DNA from 4 places in the Streptomyces sp. NPDC053665 genome. Region 4 is predicted to be linked to each of the others. Evidence: riboswitches for the same ligand, from Rfam matches in the RefSeq annotation. Region 4 holds a riboswitch; each other region holds the start of a gene.
What was found. A riboswitch is a leader RNA that binds a small molecule or an ion and turns the genes downstream of it on or off. The one in region 4 is predicted to bind cobalamin.
Positions count from the first base shown of each region.

Region 1: linked by a shared signal. The riboswitch ahead of ACZ6ZN_RS16350 (ribonucleoside-diphosphate reductase subunit alpha) and the one ahead of ACZ6ZN_RS32010 (cobalamin biosynthesis protein) in region 4 are both predicted to bind cobalamin.
Region 2: linked by a shared signal. The riboswitch ahead of ACZ6ZN_RS02170 (energy-coupling factor ABC transporter permease) and the one ahead of ACZ6ZN_RS32010 (cobalamin biosynthesis protein) in region 4 are both predicted to bind cobalamin.
Region 3: linked by a shared signal. The riboswitch ahead of ACZ6ZN_RS25445 (ABC transporter substrate-binding protein) and the one ahead of ACZ6ZN_RS32010 (cobalamin biosynthesis protein) in region 4 are both predicted to bind cobalamin.

Region 1 covers NZ_JBVJKK010000003.1:741,396-747,160, forward strand. Annotated here, with positions in the region: gene ACZ6ZN_RS16335 (GlxA family transcriptional regulator) at 1-452, opposite strand, end outside; gene ACZ6ZN_RS16340 (hypothetical protein) at 546-788, shown strand; gene ACZ6ZN_RS16345 (ribonucleotide-diphosphate reductase subunit beta) at 701-1,708, opposite strand; gene ACZ6ZN_RS16350 (ribonucleoside-diphosphate reductase subunit alpha) at 1,708-4,059, opposite strand; cobalamin riboswitch at 4,183-4,309, opposite strand; gene mctP (monocarboxylate uptake permease MctP) at 4,454-5,765, opposite strand, start outside.
Region 2 covers NZ_JBVJKK010000001.1:502,349-508,113, reverse strand. Annotated here, with positions in the region: gene ACZ6ZN_RS02185 (energy-coupling factor ABC transporter ATP-binding protein) at 181-1,056, opposite strand; gene cbiQ (cobalt ECF transporter T component CbiQ) at 1,053-1,802, opposite strand; gene ACZ6ZN_RS02175 (energy-coupling factor ABC transporter substrate-binding protein) at 1,809-2,174, opposite strand; gene ACZ6ZN_RS02170 (energy-coupling factor ABC transporter permease) at 2,171-2,872, opposite strand; cobalamin riboswitch at 2,903-3,087, opposite strand; gene ACZ6ZN_RS02165 (serine/threonine-protein kinase) at 3,190-4,635, opposite strand; gene ACZ6ZN_RS02160 (VOC family protein) at 5,006-5,765, opposite strand, start outside.
Region 3 covers NZ_JBVJKK010000006.1:467,751-473,515, reverse strand. Annotated here, with positions in the region: gene ACZ6ZN_RS25470 (acyltransferase) at 1-570, shown strand, start outside; gene ACZ6ZN_RS25465 (EamA family transporter) at 600-1,457, opposite strand; gene ACZ6ZN_RS25460 (XRE family transcriptional regulator) at 1,555-2,127, shown strand; gene ACZ6ZN_RS25455 (YbaK/EbsC family protein) at 2,171-2,734, shown strand; gene ACZ6ZN_RS25450 (CoA-binding protein) at 2,836-3,246, opposite strand; cobalamin riboswitch at 3,326-3,512, shown strand; gene ACZ6ZN_RS25445 (ABC transporter substrate-binding protein) at 3,582-4,607, shown strand; gene ACZ6ZN_RS25440 (FecCD family ABC transporter permease) at 4,604-5,656, shown strand.
Region 4 covers NZ_JBVJKK010000011.1:63,155-68,919, reverse strand. Annotated here, with positions in the region: gene ACZ6ZN_RS32030 (alpha/beta hydrolase family protein) at 1-745, opposite strand, end outside; gene ACZ6ZN_RS32025 (class II aldolase/adducin family protein) at 818-1,558, opposite strand; gene ACZ6ZN_RS32020 (inorganic phosphate transporter) at 1,942-3,189, shown strand; gene ACZ6ZN_RS32015 (hypothetical protein) at 3,223-3,444, shown strand; cobalamin riboswitch at 3,576-3,713, shown strand; gene ACZ6ZN_RS32010 (cobalamin biosynthesis protein) at 3,815-4,768, shown strand; gene ACZ6ZN_RS32005 (cobyric acid synthase) at 4,771-5,765, shown strand, end outside.

The DNA.
Region 1 (5,765 bases), on a different contig from region 4:
TCGACGTAGAGCACGTCCGGCTCGACGGCCACCCGGGGATAGCGCCGGGCCAGGTCCCGCGCGTGCTTCCAGTGCACCGTGCAGCGGCGGTCGTCCAGCAGCCCGGCGGCGGCCAGCACGTAGACGCCGGAGCAGACGCTGAGCACCCGGGCGCCGCGGTCGACGCCGCGGCGCAGGGCCTCCAGCAACTCCGGCGGGAAGGTGCGCGTGGAGTAGTCGTCCCCGGCGGGGACGGCGATGAGGTCCGCCGTCTCCAGCCGCTGCAGGCCGTGCTCGACCTGGAGCGAGAAGCCCGTGTTGGTGCGCAGGGACGGACCCTCGGCCGAGGCGACGGCGAAGTCGTACACCGGCAGCCCGTCGTCGCTGCGGTCGGTGCCGAAGACCTCGCACACCACGCCGAGTTCGAAGGGGTTCACACCGTCGAGCAGGGCGACGGCCACGTTCTGCAGCATGCGTCCAGTGTGCCTCGCCGCTGGCAGTAATTCGAGGGTCCACGGCAGTACTGCCACTGACGGTAAGGAGCATCAGGCGGGACAGTGGTGTCCATGGACACGAACCAGACACAGACACTCATCGCCATGCTCTTCGTCCTCGGGACGCTGGTCCTCCTGGTCCTCCCGTCCGTGATCGGCCTGGTGCACGATCGGCGCATCGACCGGCGGATCCGGGAGGCCCAGGAGGCCCGTGCGAGCGCTCCGGCTCAGAAGTCCTCGTCCAGGTCGACGGTGCCCTCCACCGCCACCTGGTACGCCGAGGGCCGCCGCTCGAAGAAGTTGGTCAGCTCCTGAACCCCCTGGAGCTCCATGAAGGAGAAGGGGTTCTCGGAGCCGTACACCGGAGCGAAGCCCAGGCGGGTCAGCCGCTGGTCCGCCACGCACTCCAGGTACTGCCGCATCGACTCGGTGTTCATGCCCGGCAGGCCGTCACCGCACAGGTCGCGCGCGAACTGCAGCTCGGCCTCGACGGCCTCCCGGAGCATGTCCGTCACCTCCTGCCGCAGCCGGTCGTCGAACAGCTCCGGCTCCTCCTTGCGCACGGTGTCGACCACGTCGAAGGCGAAGGACATGTGCATCGTCTCGTCGCGGAACACCCAGTTGGTGCCGGTGGCCAGGCCGTGCAGCAGGCCCCGGCTGCGGAACCAGTAGACGTAGGCGAAGGCCCCGTAGAAGAACAGTCCCTCGATGCACGCGGCGAAGCAGATCAGGTTGAGCAGGAAGCGGCGCCGGTCCGCGGGTGACTCCAGCCGGTCCAGCTTGTCCACCGAGTCGATCCACTTGAAGCAGAACGCCGCCTTCTCGCGGATGGACGGGATGTTCTCCACGGCCGCGAAGGCCGCCGCGCGGTCCTCCGGGTCGGGGAGATAGGTGTCGAGCAGCGTCAGATAGAACTGGACGTGCACGGCCTCCTCGAAGAGCTGCCGCGACAGATACAGGCGCGCTTCAGGGGAGTTGATGTGCTTGTACAGCGTCAGCACCAGGTTGTTCGCGACGATCGAGTCGCCCGTCGCGAAGAAGGCCACCAGCCGGCCGATGAGGTGCTGCTCGGCGGGGGAGAGCTTGGCGAGGTCGGCGACGTCGGAGTGGAGATCGACCTCCTCCACGGTCCAGGTGTTCTTGATGGCGTCCCGGTAGCGCTCGTAGAAGTCCGGGTAGCGCATGGGGCGCAGGGTCAGCTCGAAGCCGGGGTCGAGAAGGTTCTGGGTGCTCATCACTGACAGGCCTCGCAGGACTCGGGGTTTTCCAGGGAGCAGGCGACCGCCTCGGGGTCGGGGGTGGCCTGCACGGGGACGGTGGCCCGGGCGGCGCGGGCGATGCGGGTCGCCGGGCGCGAACGCAGGTAGTACGTGGTCTTCAGCCCGGACTTCCAGGCGTAGGCGTACATCGAGGAGAGCTTGCCGATGGTCGGCGTCTCCAGGAAGAGGTTCAGGGACTGCGACTGGTCCAGGAACGGGGTCCTGGCCGCCGCCATGTCGATCAGGCCGCGCTGCGGGATCTCCCACGCCGTGCGGTAGAGGGCGCGCACGTCCTCGGGGATCCAGGCGAAGTCCTGCACCGAGCCGTTCGCCTCGCGCAGGGCCTCACGAGTGCGGGCGTCCCACACGCCGAGCCGCTTCAGCTCGTCCACCAGGTAGGAGTTCACCTGGAGGAACTCGCCCGACAGCGTCTCGCGCTTGAACAGGTTGGACACCTGCGGCTCGATGCACTCGTACACGCCCGCGATCGAGGCGATGGTGGCCGTGGGCGCGATGGCCAGGAGCAGGGAGTTGCGCAGGCCGGTCGTGGCGATCCGCTCGCGCAGGGCGGCCCAGCGCTCGGGCCACGTCCGTTCCACGTCGTAGTGGTCGGGGTGCAGGACGCCCCGGGCGGTGCGGGTCTTCTCCCAGGCGGGCAGCGGGCCGCTGCGCTCGGCGAGATCGGCGGACGCCTCGTACGCGGCGAGCATGATGCGCTCGGCGATCCGGGTCGACAGGGCCTTGGCCTCGGGCGAGTCGAAGGGCAGGCGCAGCTGGAAGAAGACGTCCTGAAGGCCCATCGCGCCGAGGCCGACCGGGCGCCAGCGGGCGTTGGAGCGGCCCGCCTGCTCGGTCGGGTAGAAGTTGATGTCCACGACCCGGTCGAGGAACGTCACCGCCGTGCGGACGGTCTCGTCCAGGCGCTCCCAGTCGATGTCACCGCCGGTCACGAAGGCGCCGAGGTTGACCGAGCCGAGGTTGCAGACCGCCGTCTCCCCGTCGTCGGTGACCTCGAGGATCTCCGTGCAGAGGTTGGAGGAGTGCACCACGTGGCCGGGCTCGGCCGTCTGGTTGGCGGTGCGGTTGGCGGCGTCCTTGAAGGTCATCCAGCCGTTGCCGGTCTGCGCGAGGGTGCGCATCATGCGGCCGTACAGCTCACGGGCGGGCAGGGTCTTCCTCGCCAGGCCCTTCGCCTCGGCCGCACGGTACGCGGCGTCGAACTCCTCGCCCCACAGGTCGACCAGCTCGGGTACGTCCGAGGGGGAGAACAGCGACCACTGCGCGTCGGCGTTCACGCGCCGCATGAACTCGTCCGGCACCCAGTGCGCCAGATTGAGGTTGTGCGTGCGCCGGGCGTCCTCGCCGGTGTTGTCCCGCAGCTCCAGGAACTCCTCGATGTCCGCGTGCCAGGTCTCCAGGTAGACCGCGGCGGCTCCCTTGCGGCGGCCGCCCTGGTTCACCGCGGCGACCGAGGCGTCGAGGGTCTTCAGGAACGGGACGATGCCGTTGGAGTGGCCGTTGGTGCCGCGGATCAGCGAACCCCGGGCACGGATCCGGGAGTAGGCCAGGCCGATGCCGCCCGCGTGCTTCGACAGGCGCGCGACCTGGTGGTAGCGGTCGTAGATCGAGTCCAGCTCGTCCTGGGGGGAGTCGAGCAGGTAGCAGGACGACATCTGGGGATGCCGGGTGCCGGAGTTGAAGAGGGTGGGGGAGGAGGGCAGGTAGTCGAGGCGGCTCATGAGCCCGTAGAGCGCCGCGACCTCGTCCACCGCGCGGGCGGTGTCGTCCTCGGCGAGGCCGCTCGCCACCCGCAGCAGGAAGTACTGGGGAGTCTCGACCACCTTGCGGGTGATCGGGTGCCGCAGCAGGTAGCGGCTGTACAGGGTGCGCAGGCCGAAGTAGCCGAAGCGGTCGTCGGCGGTGCCGTCGACCAGCGCGTCGAGGCGGGAGGCGTGGACGCGTACGAACTCCGCGGTGCGGTCGGCGATGAGCCCCTCGCGGTGGCCGACCGCGACGGACCCCGTGAAGGACGTGACCCCCTGCGAGGCGGCCTCCTCGCGGATGCCGATGGTCAGCAGGCGGGCGGCGAGCCGGGAGTAGGCCGGGTCCTCCGAGATGAGGCCCGCCGCCGCCTCCGTCGCCAGGTCCCGCAGCTCCCGCTCGTCCGCCTGCGCGGACCGGCCGCGCAGCGCGGCGGCGGCGACCCGGCCGGGGTCGGCGTCGGGGAGGTCGGCGGTCAGTTCGGTGAGGGTCCGCAGCAGCGCGGCACCGGGAGCGTCCTGCTCCGGTTCGGCGGCTGCGGCCGGATCCGCTGGCGCGATGGTCACGGGGGCTCTCCCTCGCTCGGCACGGGGCCTCGCCGAGGGCAGGGGGCAGCACACGGACGCACACGGCGTCACGCGTCCACCGGCCCATTCCACGAGGCCCGGACGTCAGGGCACACCGGCCGGCGGCCGGGTGCACTGTCGGCAGGTCCTCGGACTGACCGTCATGCGCGCGGAGGGGCATGGGTTCACCGTTGCGGGACAGTTCCGGATTCGCACCGGATTCCCCTGCGGCGACAGCGAGCATGAGCATACATCTTGTGCCGGGCCCGGGTGGCACCCCCAGATGTAGTGTCGCGGGGTGTCGGAGTGTCGGCTTCACATGACGGCGGGCCGCCGTGACGTTCGGTCACGGCGGCCCGCTGTGCGGTGGTCGCGGCGTGCCGCGCCGTTCGGGTCAGTGCGACGATCCGGCGGTGGCCGGCGGAAGCTCCACCTGGACTCCCGGGTCGCCCGCGTCGGCCGTGTAGTCCTCCGGCTTGGTCTCGTCGACGCCGTCGGGGGCCTTCACCGCCTTCAGGACGAAGGTCAGGACGACCGTCACGACCACGTTCAGCACGAACGCCGTGAGGCCGATGTAGCCGATCTCGCCGATGCCGGGGATCTCCTTCGACGAGCCGCCGAAGTGCTTCTGCGTCGGGGAGGCCACGCCGTAGGCGGCGAGGGTGCCGTAGGCCATGCCGACCGCCCAGCCCGCGAGCAGCGCCCAGCGGTGGAACCAGCGGGTGAACAGGCCGCCGACCAGGGCCGGGAAGGTCTGCAGGATCCAGATGCCGCCCAGCAGCTGGAAGTTGATGGCGACCGTCTTGTCCATGGTGAGGACGAAGACCAGCGCGCCCACCTTCACCAGCAGCGAGACCAGCTTGGAGACCTTGGTCTCCTGCGCGGGGGTGGCGTCCGGCTTGAGGAAGTCCTTGTAGATGTTGCGGGTGAACAGGTTCGCGGCCGCGATGGACATGATGGCCGCGGGCACCAGCGCGCCGATGCCGATGGCCGCGAACGCCACACCGGCGAACCAGTCCGGGAACATCGTCTCGAACAGCTGCGGGATCGCCAGCTGCCCGTTCTGCACCTTGATGCCTGCCGCGATCGCCATGAAGCCGAGCAGTGCGAGCAGGCCCAGCATCAGCGAGTACAGCGGCAGGATCGTGGTGTTGCGGCGGATCACCTCACGGCTCTTCGAGGACAGCGTCGCCGTGATCGAGTGCGGGTACATGAACAGCGCCAGCGCGGAGCCCAGCGCGAGCGTGGCGTACGTCCACTGGCCCGCCTCCGGCGGCGTCAGCGCACCGCGCGGCGCGCCCGTGGCCGGGTTGGTCTGGCTGTACGCCTCACCGGCCTTGGCGAAGATCTCGTCGAAGCCGCCCAGCTTGATCGGGATGTAGATGATCGCCACCGCGATGACGAGGTAGATCAGGGTGTCCTTCACGAACGCGATCAGCGCCGGCGCCCGCAGGCCCGAGGAGTACGTGTACGCCGCCAGCACGCCGAACGCGATCAGCAGCGGCAGGTCCTTGATGAACCAGTTGGTGTTCTCGCCGCCGCCGACGCCCATCACGTCCAGTACGGCCTGGATGCCGACCAGTTGGAGGGCGATGTACGGCATGGTCGCCAGGATGCCGGTCACGGCCACCGCGAGCGACAGTCCCTTCGAGCCGAACCGGCCGCGCACGAAGTCGGAGGTCGTGACGTAGCCGTGCTTGTGGGAG
Region 2 (5,765 bases), on a different contig from region 4:
GGGACAAGCGCCTTTCGGGGCAGTCGAACCGGCGACGGGGCGGTCGCGGGGCCGCGTCGCCGGTGATCCCCTCGCGCACGAGGCAGGTTCCGGCACTGCGACACCCACCCGGACGGACCGGTGGGCCACGGCGGTCAGGGAACTCCCGGGTCTCGTCCGCCGCCGCGGACCCGTGCAGTCCTACGTCGACCGAACCGGCGACCCCTCCGGCACGGCATCCGCTCGTCCGGCGACCAGGGCCGCGAGCTCCTCCGGTGTGCGGGGGCAGGGCTGTGAACCGCTCACCAGGCCGTGGGCGCGCAGCAGGTGAGCGGCCGCGGCTCCCCACGGCAGCCGCAGTCCCGCCGCGTGCAGCAGATCGGTGCGCGCCAGGGCCACCGGAGCCGGCCCGGTGCGCACGCCGGACGGGGTGAGCAGCGCCGCGTCGTCGGCCCAGCGCAGGGCGAGGTCGACGTCGTGGGTGGCCATCACCACGGTGGTGCCGCTCGCGCGCAGTCCGTCCAAGGTGGCGAGCAGCCGTTCCTGGCCCTCCGGGTCGAGCCCGGCCGTCGGCTCGTCCAGGATCAGCACCCGCGGACGCATCGCGACGGCGCCCGCGATGGCGGTCCGCTTGCGCTGGCCGTAGGACAGCAGGTGCGTGGGCCGGTCGGCCAGCGCGGTGATGTCCAGGGCCGCCAGCGCCTCCGCCACCCGCTCGCGCACCTGCCCGTCCGGCAGACCGAGGTTCAGCGGCCCGAACGACACGTCCTGCTCCACGGAGGCCGCGAACAGCTGGTCGTCCGGGTCCTGCACCACGAGCTGCACCGTCGTCCGCAGCCGGGTCAGCCCCTTGCGGTCGTACGTCACCGTCCGCCCTTCGAGGCTCAACTCGCCCCGGGTCGGGCGCAGTCCACCGCTCAGCAGCCGCATCAGGGTCGTCTTGCCGCTGCCGTTGCGGCCGAGCAGCGCGAGTGCGCGGCCCTCGGTGACGGTGAAGTCCAGGCCGCTGAGCACGGCGGGGCCGTCCTCGTAGGCGAAGGAGGCGCCCCGCAGGGCGACGAGGGCGGGCTCGCTCACAGCGGCGGCCTTTCCAGGAGGAAGGTGAGGGCGGCCAGCACCGCGAGCAGCAGGCAGCTGACGGCCGTGAAACGGACGGAGACACGCGCCTCGGGGACCAGGACGCGCAGCGTGCCGTCGTAGCCGCGCCCGGCCAGGCCGGCCTGGAGGCGAGAGGCCCGGTCGAAGGCCCGCACGAACGCCGTGGCACCGAGACCGGCCAGGGAGCGCCACTCGGCGCGGCGGCCGGTGTGACCGAGCCGGGCCGCCTGGGCCTGCCGGATGCGGCGCACGGAGTCCAGCAGCAGGAAACTCATCCGGTACGTCACCAGCGCCACGTCCACCACGGGCGCCGGGACCCCCGCGCGCACCAGGCGCGGCAGCAGGTCGGACATGGGCGTGGTGAAGGCGAACAGCAGCACGCCCAGCGAGGCCGCGGAGGTACGCAGCATCAACTCCCCGGCCCGCAGCGGACCGTCGGCGGCGAGGGAGACGAACCCGCCCGGCCCGCCGACCTGCACCAGCAGGGTCAGCGCGCCGGTCGCACAGAAGCCCAGCGGCACCCGGTAGGCCCGCCACAGGCGCCGCCCGGGCACACCGGCCGGACCGAGCAGGAGCACGACCGCGGTGACCAGCACCAGGGCCGCGCCCGGCCAGGGCGGCAGGCAGACGGCCAGCACGGTCAGGCCCAGTCCGAGCACGGCCTTGTCCACGGGATGACGGCGGCGCCAGCGACTGCTGTGCGCCGCCGCGTCGATCGGCAGCACCCGGGCTCAGTCCTTCGCGGAGACGGACTCTCCGGCGGCCGGGGGAGCGGCCGCCGCCTCCCGCTCCAGGGCCCGCTGCTCGCCCTGCCGTCGTCCCCGGCGCAGCCCGAAGTAGTAGGCGAGGACACCGGCGCCCAGCGCGGCCTGGAAGGAGAACAGGGCCGACTCGATCTCCCCGGACGGCGGTTCGTACAGCGGGGAGAACCACGGCTCGTAGTCGGGCTCGATCTCGGTGATCGCCGTCTCGGCCTCGCCGTCGGCGCCGGTGAAGGGCTCCTCCTTGTGGTCGCCGAGGCCGAGCACGAGCGGCAGCACGGCGAGCGCGGCCACGACGAACAGCAGCAGCAGGTTGATCTTCGTGTTCCGGCTCATCGGGCCACCACCTGGGTCTCGTCGCGCGTCTCCTTGGCGGTGAGCAGCACGCCGAGCCGCGTCAGCTCGCCCTTGCTGGACTGCACCAGCAGCCGCATCACGAGGACCGTCAGCAGTCCCTCGCTCACCGCCAGCGGGATCTGCGTGAGGGCGAAGATGGAGCCGAACTTGCCGAGCGCGCCCAGGAAACCGCTGCCCGGGTCGGGGAAGGCGAGCGCCAGCTGCACGCTGGTGACGCAGTAGGTGGACAGGTCGGCGACGAACGCGCCGCAGAACACCGTCACCATCAGCGGCACGTCGAACCGCCGCAGCAGCTTGTACACGGCGTACCCGGCCCAGGGCCCGACGATCGCCATGGAGAAGACGTTGGCGCCGAGCGTGGTCAGCCCGCCGTGGGCGAGCAGCAGCGCCTGGAAGAGCAGGGTGATGGTGCCGAGCACGGTCATGACGGGCGGCCGGAACAGGATGGCCCCCAGGCCCGTTCCGGTCGGGTGGGAGCAACTGCCCGTGACGGAGGGCAGTTTCAGCGCGGACAGGACGAACGTGAAGGCGCCGGAGGCGCCGAGGAGCAGGGTGCTCTCGGGGTGCTCGCGCACCTCACGGGTGAGTGACCGGACCCCGTGGACGACGAACGGCGCCGACGCGACGCCCCAGGCGACCGCGTGCGCCGGAGGAAGGAAACCCTCGGCTATGTGCATGGCTCAGCAGACCCTCTCCAGCACCTCGTGGATGGTTGACGCGCCTTGGCCGGTCTCCTGGCTGACGGGTACCACCGCCCGGACTCCGCCTTCCCGGGTCACAAGGACCCAGTGGCTGCCCGCGAGGGCCGGAGCCGGACTTCCCGATTCACAGTGGCGAGGGCCGCACCGGCATCACACCGGATTTCCCGTTCACCAAGGCCAGGTGACAATAAGGCCCGGATCAGGACGAGCACAACCCGCACCCGGGGGCGCGCGAGGGGCGCCCCCTCGCACACCGGCGCACCTGGGGCTCCGCCGGGGGAACGCCTCGTGGGTCAGTCGTCGCCCTCGTCCCCGCCGTCCTCGGCCTCGCCGTCCCCCTGCTGCGCGGGCGGTTGCTCCTGCTCCGGCTGCTCCGCCTCCGCCGGTGGCTCGGCGCCCGCGTCCGGCGGGGGTGCGGTGCCCTCGGCGGCCGGAGAGGGCGGGGCCTGCTCGACCGGCGTCGTGCCGGGCGGGATGACATCGGCCACCGTCCCGGTGGCCGGCGTGGCGGCCGGGCCGGAGTCCGGCCGCGATCCCGACGCGGGGCCGGAACTCGCCCCGGCGGTGGGGGTGCTCGCGGTGGGCGAGGGGCCCGGGTCGGTGCCCTCCGTGGCGGTGTCGTCCGGCGAGAACCACTGCATGCCGATGAGCATCGCGGCGACGAACAGCGCCGCGGCCGCGACCGCGGCGACGGCCTTCGAACGGTTTCCGCTCCCCCCGCCGCGTCGTCCGCCGCGCCCGGGACGCCCCGCCTGCGCCGCGCGGGCCGCGCTGCGCGACCCGGGTGCCGCCGGCAGCGCGTACGTGGTCGGGCTGCTCGCCCCCGCGCCCGGAGGGGTGCCGTGAGTGGCCGGTGCGGGCCGGGGCCGGGACCGCCCGGGCGGCGACATCTCCGGCAGCGGCTCGGGCAGCCCCCGCCAGGCGCCGCCCGCGAACCACTCGGCCGCCTGCTGCGCGGTGGGCCGGTCCTCGGGCTGCTTGGCGAGCAGGCCGAGCAGGTAGTTCTCGAACGCCGGCGGCAGACCGGAGACGCCCAGCTCGCGGGGCGGCACCGGAGCGGCGTCGAGGTGCTGGTGGAGCAGGGCGACGGCGCTGTCCGCCTCGAACGGGGGGCGGCCGCTGAGGAGCTGGTAGAGCACGCAGCCCAGCGAGTACATGTCGGAGGCGGGACCCGCGGGTTTGCCCAGGGCGCGTTCGGGGGCGAGGTACATCCCCGTGCCGACGATCTGGCCGGTGGCGGTGAGCGCGGCGCCGGGGTCGTCCATGAAGCGCGCGATGCCGAAGTCGCCGATCTTCAGGGTGCCGCGGGCGTCGAGCAGCAGGTTGGCGGGTTTCACGTCCCGGTGCACGATGCCCTGGGCGTGCGCGGCGGCGAGGCCGGCGGAGGCCTGTGCCGCCAGGACCGCCACGCGCTCGGCGGGCAGCGCGCCCGACGTGGCGAGCAGCTGGGAGAGACTGTCGCCGTCGACGAGCTCCATCACCAGGTAGAGCCGGTTGTCGAACTCGCCGAAGTCCAGCACGCCGACCACGTGGGGGTGGTTCAGGCGCCCGGCGGTCTGGGCCTCCAGCCGGAACCGCGAGGTCGCGGTGGCGTCGGTGTCCTGGGGCAGCAGCAGCTTGACGGCCACTGCTCTGGCGAGCGTCTCGTCGTACGCACGCCAGACCTCTCCCATTCCACCGCGCCCGATCTCCACATCCAGCCGGTAGCGGCCCGCTAGCAGCACTCGTCCTCGTCTCACGCTCAGGGGAAGGTCCGCCGCCGCAGACCGAACTCCCCGCGCACGCACGGAGATTGCCGAGGGCTGCCGCAGCCGCCCCAGGATACTGGCGCCGCGCGCCCCCGCGATCCCCCGGCGGAGGCGGCCCTTCCACGCCCGGGAGGGCGGGCTGACCACCGGGGGCCGGACGCGGCCCGCGGCCCCGCAGGACGTGCTCTCGCGGTGTGGTGGCGGGGGCCTGCCGGCGGCCGGGGTGGGCGGGTTGGCCCGGCGGTCGGGGGCACGCGGGTGGCCCGTCCTGGCCCGACCGGGGCCGCGGGAGTCACGGCGTAAGCCCCTGTGGTCAGCGGCGGCCCGGCGGGCCGGTCAAGAGGCCCGCCGCCGTGGGGGTTCAGCTCTCCGACGGGGCGAGCAGCACGAACTCCGCCCCCGCGGGGTCCAGGCAGACGGCCAGCCTGCCGACGCCCTCCATGTCCTGCGGCCCCATCTGCACCTCGCCGCCCTTCTCCGTGACGCGGGCGGCCGCGGCGTCACAGTCCTCGACCGCGAAGACCGGGTGCCAGTACGGCCGTCCGTCCGTCAGCGTCAGGTCCTGCGCGTCCATCTCCATCAGCCCGCCGTGCATCCGGTCCTCGGGCAGGCCCGCCGGCGTGATGAGGGTGTACGTGCCCGCGCCGCCGGGCAGCGGCATGTCGCTGAACTGCCAGTCGAACAGGCCGCCGTAGAACTCCCTGGCCGCCGCCGCGTCGGTCGTGAACAGTTCGACCCAGGACAGCGAGCCCGGCTCGTCGACGAGGTCCAGGCCGGCGTTCGTCCCCGGCTGCCAGACGGCGAACTGGCCGCCCAGGGGGTCGCTGTACTGGGCCATCCGGCCCCACTCGTCGAGGTCCATCGGCTCGACCCGGACGGTGCCGCCCGCCTGCCGCACGGCCTCGGTCGTGGCGTCCGCGTCGGGGACGCTGTAGTACAGCATCCACGCCGGGCGCGCGCCCTCCTCGGTCAGCTTGCCGAGGCCGCCGACGACCTTGCCGTCCTTCTTGAACATCCCGCCCTCGAAGTCCTCGCTCTCGCCCATGGACTCGTACTCCCACCCGAGCACGGCGCTGTAGAACGACGCGGCGGCCCGGACGTCCGGAGCTCCGAGGTCGAGC
Region 3 (5,765 bases), on a different contig from region 4:
GACCTCGGTCCCGACCCGATCCTGCGGATCGGCGACGGCGTGGTCCTCGGCCGCGGCAGCCACGTCATCGCGGACACGACGGTCACCATCGGCAGTGACTGCTACTTCGGGCCCTACGTCTACGTCACGTCCACGAACCACTCCTACGACGACCCGCACCAGCCGATCGGCAGGCAGTGGCCGCGCATGGAGCCGGTGGAGATCGGGCCGGGCTGCTGGATCGGCACCGGCGCGGTGATCCTGCCCGGCGCCCGGATCGGCCGGAACGTGGTGGTGGCGGCGGGCGCGGTCGTCCGGGGCGCCGTGCCGGACCACTCCGTCGTGGCGGGCGCGCCGGCCCGCGTCGTACGCCGCTGGACCCCCGGCGACGGCTGGCAGCCGCCGCTGCGCACCCCGGCGCCGGTGCCCATCCCGGAGGGGGTCACGCCGGAGCAGTTGCGGGCGCTGTCGGAGCTGGACGAGGAGAGCGCGGCGCGGTTGGCCCGGCTGGACGAGGAGAGCGCGGCGCGGCCGGCCCGGCTGGACGAGGAGGCCGCGGCCGGACTCGCGGAGCTCGAACCGGGCTCCTGAGCCGCACGGCGGGCCGGCCGCCCGCGGGCTCAGCCCGAGGCCAGCAGGACCGTACCGACCAGGGCCAGTCCGGCGCCCGCCGCCTGGACCGCCCGCAGCCGCTCGCGCAGCACGCCGCGCGCGGCCACCGCCGTCACCACCGGGTAGAGCGAGGCGAGCACGGCCGCCACCGTGACCGGCCCCTGCTGGGCGGCGATCGAGTAGGTGCCGTTCGCGGCGACGTCCGCCAGGCCCACGAAGGCGAGGGCGGGCAGGGCGTGCCAGGGGAAGCCGTCCGCCGGGAGCGCGGGGGCGCCGCGCCGCACCGAGACGTACAGGGCCGCCCCGCCCGCGGCCACGTTGGTCACCCGCTGCACGAACAGGGCCAGGAACAGACCGGTCAGAGTGTGCGACGCCTCGGCGATCAGGGCCATCACCGCGCCGAACCCGAAGGCCGCGAGCAGGGTCAGGGCGATGGCCTGGCGCTGCACGGGCGCGCCGCGGAACTGCGGCCCGCCGGCGAGGCAGATGCCGGCGACCGCGACGAGGATCCCGACGAACTGCAGCAGGCCGGGGCGTTCGCCCAGCACCAGTCCCACCCCCACGGGCACGGCCACGCCGATCGAACCCAGCGGCGAGACCACGCCCATCGGCCCGAGGGCCAGGGCCTTGTAGAAGGCCAGCATCGCCACCGGCCCGACCAGCCCGGCGGCGACGGCGAACCACAGCTGCGGCCCGGCCTCGCTCCAGCCGCCCGTGGCGACGACGACCGCACCGAGGACGACGACCGCGATCGACTGCGAGACCACGACCACGGTGAGCGCGGGCGTGCGGCGGGTCAGCAGTCCGCCGCCGAAGTCGGCCAGGCCCCAGAGCAGGCTGGTGGCCAGGGCGAAGAGCGCTGTCATGGAACGGATGCCTCGCAGTACAGTTCAGTGGACGATCAGGTCAACCACACCATAGTGCAGCTCGCTGAACTATGTCATACAGAATATTGGACGGAACGTGTCGGACCTCGACCTCCTGACCCAGTCCCTGGCGCGCAGCGTCAAGCACTGGCGCGCGGTGCGCGGCTTCACGCTGGACGTGCTCGCCGCCCGCGCCGGAGTCAGCCGCGGCATGCTCATCCAGATCGAGCAGGCCCGCACCAACCCCAGCCTGGGCACCGTCGTGAAGATCGGTGACGCGCTCGGCGTCAGCATCACCACCCTCCTGGACTACGAGCAGGGCCCGAACGTCCGCGTCGTCCCCGCCGAGCAGGCCGTCCGGCTGTGGCACACCGACGCCGGCAGCTACAACCGGCTGCTCGCCGGCACCGAGGCCCCCGGGCCGCTGGAGATGTGGGACTGGAGGCTGATGCCCGGCGAGAGCAGCCCCTCCGACCCGCACCCGGCCGGCACGACCGAACTGCTGCACGTCACGGCCGGGGAGCTGACGCTCACCGTCGACGGGGCCGAGCACCGGGTGCCCGCCGGCGCCAGCGTCCACTTCGAGGCCGGCGTGCCCCACACGTACGGCAACACCGGGGACGTGCCGATGGAAATGGTCATGGCCGTCTCGGTGCCGCCCGTCTCCTGAGACGCCCGGGCGGCGGGCCCCGCGGTGTTGTTAGCGTGCGGCCATGCGCGCACCCCTCGGACACTTCGACGACGCCCGGCCCGCCCCCGCCTGCCTCGACGAGCTGACCGTCCCCGTCGCCGACGCCGTACGCCACTGGCAGGGCAGCGTCCCCGCCGACCGGATCGTCTACGTCGAGACCGACCCCGCCTGGGCCGACACCGCGACCTTCGTGGAGCACTACGGGCAGGACCTGCTGGAGCGCTCCGCCAACTGCGTGGTCGTCGCGGGCAAGCGCGGCGGCGGGACCACGCTCGCCGCGTGCGTCGTGCTGTCCACCACCCGGGTCGACGTCAACGGCGTGGTCCGCCGCCGACTGGGCGCCCGCAAGGCCTCGTTCGCCGCGATGGACACCGCGACCGGTGAGACCGGCATGGAGTACGGCGGCATCACCCCGATCGGGCTGCCCGCCGACTGGCCCGTCCTCGTGGACGCGGCCGTGGTCGACCTGCCCTACGTCCTCGTCGGCAGCGGCCGGCGCCGCGGCAAGCTGCTGGTCCCGGGCAAGGCCTTCGCCGAACTGCCGGGCGCCGAGGTCGTGAAGGGCCTCGGAGCTCCCGTTCCGTAGCGCGCCGCCGCGTCCGGGCACTGCTCGGCGAAACGCCCGCGTCTCCGTCTCCGGCACCGAGCGGTCCACCGAGGCCGCCTACAGCGCGGCGACGGCCCTCGTCACCGCCCCAGTCGGGGGATCTCGATGGCCGGGCAGCGGTCCATCACCATCTCCAGACCCGCCGCGCGGGTCCGTTCGTACGCCGCCTCGTCGACGACGCCGAGCTGGAACCAGACACCCTTCGCGCCCTTGGCGACGGCCTCGTCCGCGACCGCGCCGGCCAGGTCGCTGTTCACGAAGACGTCCACGACGTCCACCTCGAAGGGGATGTCCGCGAGGCTCGCGTACCCCTGCTCGCCGTGCACCGTCTCCGCCTTCGGGTGCACCGGCACCACGCGCTTGCCGAAGTGCTGGAGCGTCGCGGCCACGCCGTACGCGGCACGCTGCCGGTTCGACGACAGGCCCACCACGGCCCAGGTGTCGCCGAGTTCGGTGAGAATCCTGCGGACCGCTGCCTCGTCGCCGTACACCGGTGACCTCCTCGGGAGTCGCAAAGGAACTGTTCCCGGTCAACGGCCCGGGCCGCCCGGTGATTCCCCGGCACCCCCGTGATAGCTTGCCGAAGCCAGTCGAACCCATGTACGTGGGTCAGGGAATCCGGTGCGAACCCGGAACTGACGCGCAGCGGTGAGGGGGACGGGCGGGGCCTCGGCCACTGGACGCACCGCGTGTCCGGGAAGGCGCCCCGATCCGGACGAACCCGAGTCCGAAGACCTGCTGGCGGCCCCCGCGGCCGACGCGGCGGGGGAGCACCGTACGACCGGGCTCCGCGACCGAGCCCTCGACGACCGAGGACTGGTTCCCCGTGCCCCTCGCCCGACCCGCCCGCGCGGCCGCCCTGCTCGCCGTCTGCTCCCTGCTCCTCGCCGGTTGCGGCGGCACGGAATCCTCCGGCCGCCATGACGGGAAGACAGCCGTCACCCTCCGCAACTGCGGACACGAGGTCCGCGTGGAGTCCCCGCCGCGGCACGCCGTCTCCCTCAACCAGGGCACCACCGAGATCCTGCTCTCCCTCGGTCTCGCCGACCGCCTCGCCGGCACGGCCACCTGGACCGACCCCGTGATGAAGGGGCTCGAGAAGGAGAACGCCGAGGTGCCGCGGCTCGCCGACAACAACCCCTCCTTCGAGCGGGTCCTGGACGCCGACCCCGACTTCGTGGCCGCCTCGTTCGTCTCCACCCTCGGCAAGGGCGGCGTCGCCACCCGGGAACAGTTCGAGAAGCTCGGCGTCCCCACCTACGTCTCCCCGTCCGACTGCGCCGGCAAGGACAACAACTCCGGCGGCGACGGCTCCCGCGGCAAGCCCCTCGGCATCGGCACCGTCTACCGGGAAGTGCGCGACCTGGCCACGGTGTTCGGCGAGCGGGAACGCGGCGACCGGCTCGTGGTCTCCCTGCAACGGCGGATGGACAAGGCCACCGCGGGCCTCGACGCCTCCCGGGTCACCCTCCTGTACTGGTTCGCCAACTCCGACTCGCCCTACATGGCGGGCTGCTGCGGCGCGCCCGGCATCATCACCCGGGCCCTCGGCGCGCAGAACGTCTTCGACGACACCCACGACGAGTGGCCGCAGATCAACTGGGAGACGGTCGCCGACCGCGACCCGGACGTCCTCGTCATCGGCGACCTGACCCGTAAGTCGCAGACCGCCGAATCGGCCGCGAAGAAGATCGCCTTCCTGGAGTCCAACCCGGTCACCCGGACCATGGACGCCGTCCGCCACCGGCGGTACGTGTTGCTCAGCGGGCAGGCCATGAACCCGACCATCCGCACGGTCGAGGGAGTGGAGCAGGTGGCCGCGGGGCTGCGCCGGTTCGGGCTGGCCGGGTGACCGCCCCGGATCCGGCCGGCCCCCGCGTCCGCCCTCGCCGCGCCGCCGGGCTCGCGCTGGGCGCGGCCGGAGCCGTGACCCTCGTGGTCTCGGTCGCCGCGGCCATCACGATCGGCCCCGCCGACATCGGCGTCGGGGACGTGTGGTCGGTCGTGGCCGCCCATCTCGGCCTCGGGGAGTCCGGGCTGACGCCCGTGCGGGACGGCATCGTCTGGCAGCTGCGGCTGCCGCGCACCCTCCTCGCCGCCGTGTGCGGGGCCGGACTCGCCGTGTGCGGGGCGGTGATGCAGTCGCTGCTGCGCAACCCGCTGGCCGACCCGTTCGTGCTCGGGGTGTCCTCCGGCGCCTCGACGGGAGCGGTCGCCGTCGTCGTGCTGGGCGTCGGCGGGGGTGCCGTGTCGGTGTCCGCGGGCGCGTTCCTCGGCGCCCTCGTCTCCTTCGCGCTCGTGCTGCTGCTCAGCCACACCCTCGGCGGCACCACCGACCGGGTCGTCCTCGCGGGCGTGGCCGCCATGCAGCTGTTCTCCGCCCTGACCTCGTTCGTCGTGATGACCTCGGCCGACGCCGAGACGACCCGCGGCGTGCTGTTCTGGCTGCTCGGCTCGCTCGGCGGCGCGGGCTGGACCGACGTCCGGCTGTGCCTCGCCGCACTGGCCGTCGCCCTGACGATGTGCCTGGGGTACGCCCGTACGCTCGACGTCTTCGCCCTCGGACAGGACACCGCCGCCGCCCTCGGGGTCTCCGTGGCCCGGACCCGCCTGGTACTGCTGTGCGTCACGGCCCTGCTCACGGCCGCGCTGGTCAGCTCCGCCGGGGCCATCGGCTTCGTCGGGCTGGTCCTGCCGCACGCCACCCGGGCCCTCACCGGCCCCGGCCACGTCCGGCTGCTGCCGGTCACGGCCCTGGCCGGCGCCGTGTTCCTGGTGTGGGTCGACACCCTCGCCCGGACCGTGCTGGACCCCCAGGAGGTCCCGGTGGGCGTCGTGACGTCGCTCGTCGGGGTGCCGGCGTTCGTGGCGGTGCTGTACCGGACACGGAGGGTGCGATGAGCGGCCCGGACCGCCCCGGCGCCGCACGGAGTCCGGCTGCGGCGATCAGGTCTCCAGCCGGACGAGAAAACCAGTGGGAACGAGCTGTGTGTTTCCCGGCATAACGGAC
Region 4 (5,765 bases):
CCGAGCGCTCGGAGGCGCGCAGGGCCATGGTGGCGCCCGTGGACCAGCCGTGCAGGACGACCTGGCGGGCCCCCTGGCGCACCGCGTGCCGGATGGCCGCGTCGAGGTCGCGCCACTCGGTCTCGCCGAGGTGGCTCAGGCCGTCGGGCGAGCGGGGCGCGCCGACGTCTCCGCGGTAGGCCGGGGCGAGCACCGGGAAGTGGTGGCGGTTGAGGAACTCCATGACGTTGAGGGCGAGTTCCCGGCTGGTGCCCAGGCCGTGCACGGTGATCACCCAGGTCTCCCGGGCGCCGGGGACGAACCAGGCGGGCAGGGGGCCGAGTTCGCCGATGATGTCGACGTCCTCGTACGCCAGGCCGAGGGCGGTGCGGGGGTTGCCGACGTACACGTTGGGGGTCAGCCAGGCCTTGTCGCCGCGCTGGAAGGAGCCGTGCGTGACGGCCTCCAGGCGGCGCACGACGGTGTCGGCGGTGGGCGAGGCGCCCTGGAGGACGGGGCCGACGACGGCGTGGGAGCCGTCCCCGGCCAGGCCGTAGCGGCCGGGTCGCAGGGCGGCGAGGTCCCGGGTGAGGCTGATCTGCCCGGCGGCCGTGCCGTGGACCGTGAGCCGCGGCTCGGTGGGCAGCGGACGGCCCGGGGGCGCCTTCAGCGCGGCGTGGCTGGCGAACCGGCCGGCGGCCACCGCGGCGGCACCGGCTCCCAGGACGGCGGTGACGGCAGCGGCCGTCGCTTTGACAGTGCGCACCGCTCCAGTGTCCTGGCCGGGCCGCCGCGCGACCAGTGGGAGGGGGCCGTGGGGTGATCCGCCGCCGTGCGGTCAGCCGCGCTGGCCGTAGCCGCGCAGGCGTTCCTCCACCTCGGTCAGCTGCCGCCGGGACAGCAGGCTCGGGCTCAGGCCGGGCACGGAGGCGGCGGTGAGCCAGACGCGGCACATCCACTCCAGCTGGGCCGTGCGGTCGTAGGCCTGGGCGAGGGTGGCGCCGTGGGTGACGGTGCCGTGGTTCTGCAGGAGGCAGCCGGAGCGGCCGTCGAGGGCCCGGAGCATGGTCGCGGCGAGCTCGTCGGTGCCGTAGGTGGCGTAGGGGGCGACCCGGACGGGTCCGCCGAGGGCGGCGGCCATGTAGTGGATCAGCGGGAGCTCGGTGACGAGCGTGGAGACGGCCGTGGCGTGGACGGCGTGGGTGTGGACGACGGCCCGGGCGTCGGTGGACCGGTGGAGCGCGAGGTGCATGGGCAGTTCGCTGGTCGGGACGAGGGTGCCGAGGACCTGCCGTCCGTCGAGGTCGACGCCGGTCACGTCGCCGGGTGCGAGCCGGTCGTAGGGGACGCCGGAGGGGGTCACGAGGACGGTGTCGCCGACGCGCACCGAGACGTTGCCCGAGGTGCCCACGACGAGCCCGTCGGTCACCGTCCGGCGGGCCGTCGCGACGAGCTCCTCCCAGGCGCGCGCCTCCTCGGGCGTCGCTCCCCGGGCGTGCGCCTCCCCCATGTCCCGCGCGCCCTGCGCCTCGCCGGAATTCCGTCCGCCGTGCCCGGTGCCGTCCCGCTGTTCCGCCATGCGGCGATCCTGCCAGGCGGCCGCGCAAGGCGCCCCGGGCCGGGGCCGGTTCCGGCCGGTGGCGGGCGGCGCACCTCGCCCGTATACGGCCGCGCCCCCCGACGGCCGGCGCCCCCGGTGGCGTCGCAGCGTCCTTGCGATCACCCCTGGTCGATCACCCGTCACTACGCGTCGGGTACTCTGCCTGTGGGCTGCCGCGGTCACTCGATCGGCTGAAGCGGTACGCGCGGGGCATCCGGCCGCCGGAGGGCGGGGACCCTGACAGCAGGGCGGAACGGCAACCCTCGTTTGTGGACACTCCCGCGCCCCTCCCAGTTCATCTTCCGTTCACTCGGGTTACCTACGTTCGTCCAGCCAACGACCTCGAACGATTGCCTGGGTAAATGGAAAGCTTCTCGCTGATCCTCGCGATTGTGGTGGTAACCGCACTCGCGTTCGATTTCACGAACGGTTTCCACGACACCGCGAACGCGATGGCCACGACCATTTCCACGGGCGCCATGAAGCCCAAGGTCGCGGTCGCCATGTCCGCCGTCCTCAACCTGGTCGGCGCCTTCCTCTCCGTGGAAGTCGCCAACACGATCTCCAAAGGCCTCGTCGACGAGGCCGGCATCCGGCCCGAGGTCATCTTCGCCGCCCTGGTCGGCGCGATCCTCTGGAACCTGCTGACGTGGCTGGTCGGTCTGCCGTCCAGTTCCTCGCACGCCCTGATGGGCGGTCTGATCGGCGCCACGATCGCCTCGGCGGGCGCCGGTGCGGTGCACGGCGACGTGCTGGTCACCAAGGTGCTGATCCCGGCGATCGCCGCGCCGCTGGTCGCGGGCATCGCGGCGATGCTCGGCGCGCGGCTGACCTACAAGCTGGGCAAGCGGGCCGAGGACACGGAATCCGCCAAGAAGGGCTACCGGGCCGGCCAGATCGCCTCGGCGGGACTGGTCTCCCTGGCGCACGGCACCAACGACGCGCAGAAGACCATGGGCATCATCACCCTCGCCCTGGTCGCCGGCGGCACCCTCGCCCCCGACTCGGACCCGCCCACCTGGGTCATCCTCTCCGCGGGCGTCGCCATCGCCCTCGGCACCTACCTGGGCGGCTGGCGCATCATCCGCACCATGGGCAAGGGCCTGACCGACCTCCAGCCGCAGCAGGGCTTCGCCGCCCAGACCAGCGCGGCCACGGTCATCCTGGCCTCCTCGCACCTCGGCTTCTCCCTGTCCACCACCCACTCCGTCTCCGGCGCCGTGATGGGCGCGGGCCTCGGCCGCAAGGGCGGCGTGGTCCGCTGGTCGACGGCGACGCGGATGTTCGTCGCGTGGGGCCTGACGCTGCCGGCCGCGGCCCTGGTGGGCGCGCTCGCCGAGTACGTCACGGGCTTCGGTGACTGGGGCACCGCCGTGGTGGCCCTCTTCCTGGTCGCCTCCAGCGCGGCCATCTGGAAGCTCTCGCGCCGCGAGGTCGTCGACCACACCAACGTCAACGACACCGAGGAGGCGGAGCCGGCCGGCGTGGTGACCACGGCGATGGCCGCGGTGACGCCGCCGCCCGCGGGCCAGATCGCGGAGGAGCCGGTCCCGGCGTTCCCGGCGCAGGCCACCTCCGAGCGGGCCACCTCCACGACCACCCCGGTCTGATCCGGCCACCGGTAACAAGGAAGAGTCACTGAGATGAAGATCGACTGGGCGGCCCTCGGTTCCGTCTTCGGCGTCAGCCTCGTGGTCACCGTGGCCCTGGTGGGCCTGTTCACCCTCGGCATCACCGGTCTGTCCCGCCGCGAGCGGGCGGCCGCCGAGGGCGGCTCCGCGGGCCTCGCCGTCACCGGCGCCTACGCCTGCTTCGCCGCGTGCGCGGCGGCCGTGGGCTACGGCATCTACCTGATCATGGCCTGACGGCCGCACCGCACGAGCGCGTCCAGCCGGGCGGCACGGGACCTGGAGTCCCGTGCCGCCCGGCACGCGTGTGACCGGGGGGATGTGGGGTTCTGCACACTCTCCCCCCGCAGGTCAACGGCAAGTTGACGGTTGTTCGCGGCCGTGGTGGACTGCCGGGGCCAATACGGCGGCAGGAGAGGAAGCCGGTGCGAGTCCGGCGCGGTCCCGCCACTGTCACCGGGGTGAACGCCCCGGGAGCCAGGAACTCTCACCGCCGGTCTCTTCGAACCAGGGCGTGGACACCCTGAGTGAGGACACATCGCCATGCGCGGCTGCCGACCGAGGCCCGACACCCCGCCTGCGACCTCCCCTTCGGCCGGCTGAGCCGATGAGTGCCGGTCGCGTCTTCGCGTACGGCGCCGCCGCCGGCCTGATCGGTGACCTGCTGCTCGGCGACCCCCGTCGCGGGCATCCGGTCGCCGCGTTCGGGCGGGCCGCGGGCGCCGTGGAACGGGTGCTGTGGCGGGACCACCGCGGGTGGGGCGCGCTGCACACCGCCGTGTGCGCCGGAGGAGCCGTCGCTCTCGGGTGCGCCGCCGCGCGCGCCGCGCGGGGTTCCGCCGTCGCCTCCGTCGCCCTGACCGGCGCCGCCACCTGGGCCGTGGTCGGGGGGACGTCGCTGGCCCGGGAGGCCGCGGCGATCGGCCGGGCCCTGGAGGCCGGGGACGTGGAGGCTGCCCGGGCCCGGCTGCCGCACCTGTGCGGACGGGACCCGCAGGCCCTCGACGCCGACGGCATCGCCCGGGCCGTGGTCGAGTCCGTCGCCGAGAACACCTCCGACGCGGTGGTGGGTGCCCTGGTGTGGGGAGCCGCTTGCGGGGTGCCGGGGCTGCTCGGGTTCCGCGCCGTGAACACCCTGGACGCCATGGTCGGGCACAAGTCGGCCCGTTACCGGCGCTACGGCTGGGCCTCGGCCCGGCTGGACGACGTGGCGGGGTGGCCGGGCGCCCGCCTGACCGCCGCGCTCGCGGCCGTGGCCGGACCCGATCCGCGCGGGGCCGTCCGGGCCTGGCGCGCCGACGCGGGGCTGCATCCGAGCCCCAACGCGGGCCTTGTGGAGGCCTCGTTCGCCGGGGCGCTCGGGGTGCGGCTCGGCGGGACGCTGTCGTACGGCGGGCGGGTGGAGCACCGGCCCGTGCTGAACTCCGGGGGACGTGCCGTCGTCACGGACGACGTGGAACGGGCCGTGCGGCTGTCGCGGCGGGTGAGCTGGCTCGCGCTCGGGGTGTGCGCCGGTGCCCGGCTGCTGACCGGTGCGCGACGCAGGAAGAGGGGGAGATGAGCATGCGCGGTGGGCTTCTCGTGGCCGGCACCACCTCCGACGCGGGCAAGAGCGTCGTGACGGCGGGCATCTGCCGGTGGCTGGTGCGGCAGGGCGTCAAGGTCGCGCCCTTCAAGGCGCAGAACATGTCGCTCAACTCCTTCGTGACGAGGGAGGGCGCGGAGATCGGCCGGGCCCAGGCCATGCAGGCGCAGGCCTGCCGGGTCGAGCCGGCCGCGCTGATGAACCCGGTGCTGCTCAAGCCCGGCGGCGAGCAGAGCAGCCAGGTCGTGCTGCTGGGCAAGCCGGTCGGGGAGATGAGCGCGCGCGGCTACCACGGCGGGCGGCAGCAGCGGCTGCTCGGGACGGTGCTGGACTGCCTGGAGCAGTTGCGGAGCACGTACGACGCGGTGATCTGCGAGGGGGCCGGGTCGCCCGCCGAGATCAACCTGCGGCGGACCGACATCGTCAACATGGGCATCGCGCGGAACGCCGGGCTGCCCGTGCTCGTCGTCGGCGACATCGACCGGGGCGGTGTGTTCGCCTCGTTCTTCGGGACGGTGGCGCTGCTGTCCCCCGAGGACCAGGAATGCGTCGCCGGGTACCTCGTCAACAAGTTCCGCGGGGACGTCACCCTGCTGGACCCCGGGCTGGAGATGCTGGAGGGCCTCACCGGGCGGCGGACGTACGGTGTGCTGCCGTTCCGGCACGGGCTGGGCATCGACGAGGAGGACGGGCTGCGGGTCTCGCTGCGTGGGACCGTGCGGGAGTCGGCCGTCGCGCCGCCCGTCGGCGAGGACGTGCTGCGCGTCGCGGTGTGCGCCGTGCCGCTGATGTCCAACTTCACCGATGTCGACGCGCTGGCCGCCGAACCGGGCGTCGTGGTGCGGTTCGTGGACCGGCCGGAGGAGCTGGCCGACGCCGACCTGGTCGTCGTGCCCGGCACCCGCGGCACGGTCCGCGCGCTGGAGTGGCTGCGCGAGCGGGGGCTCGCCGGCGCGCTGGCCCGCCGGGCCGC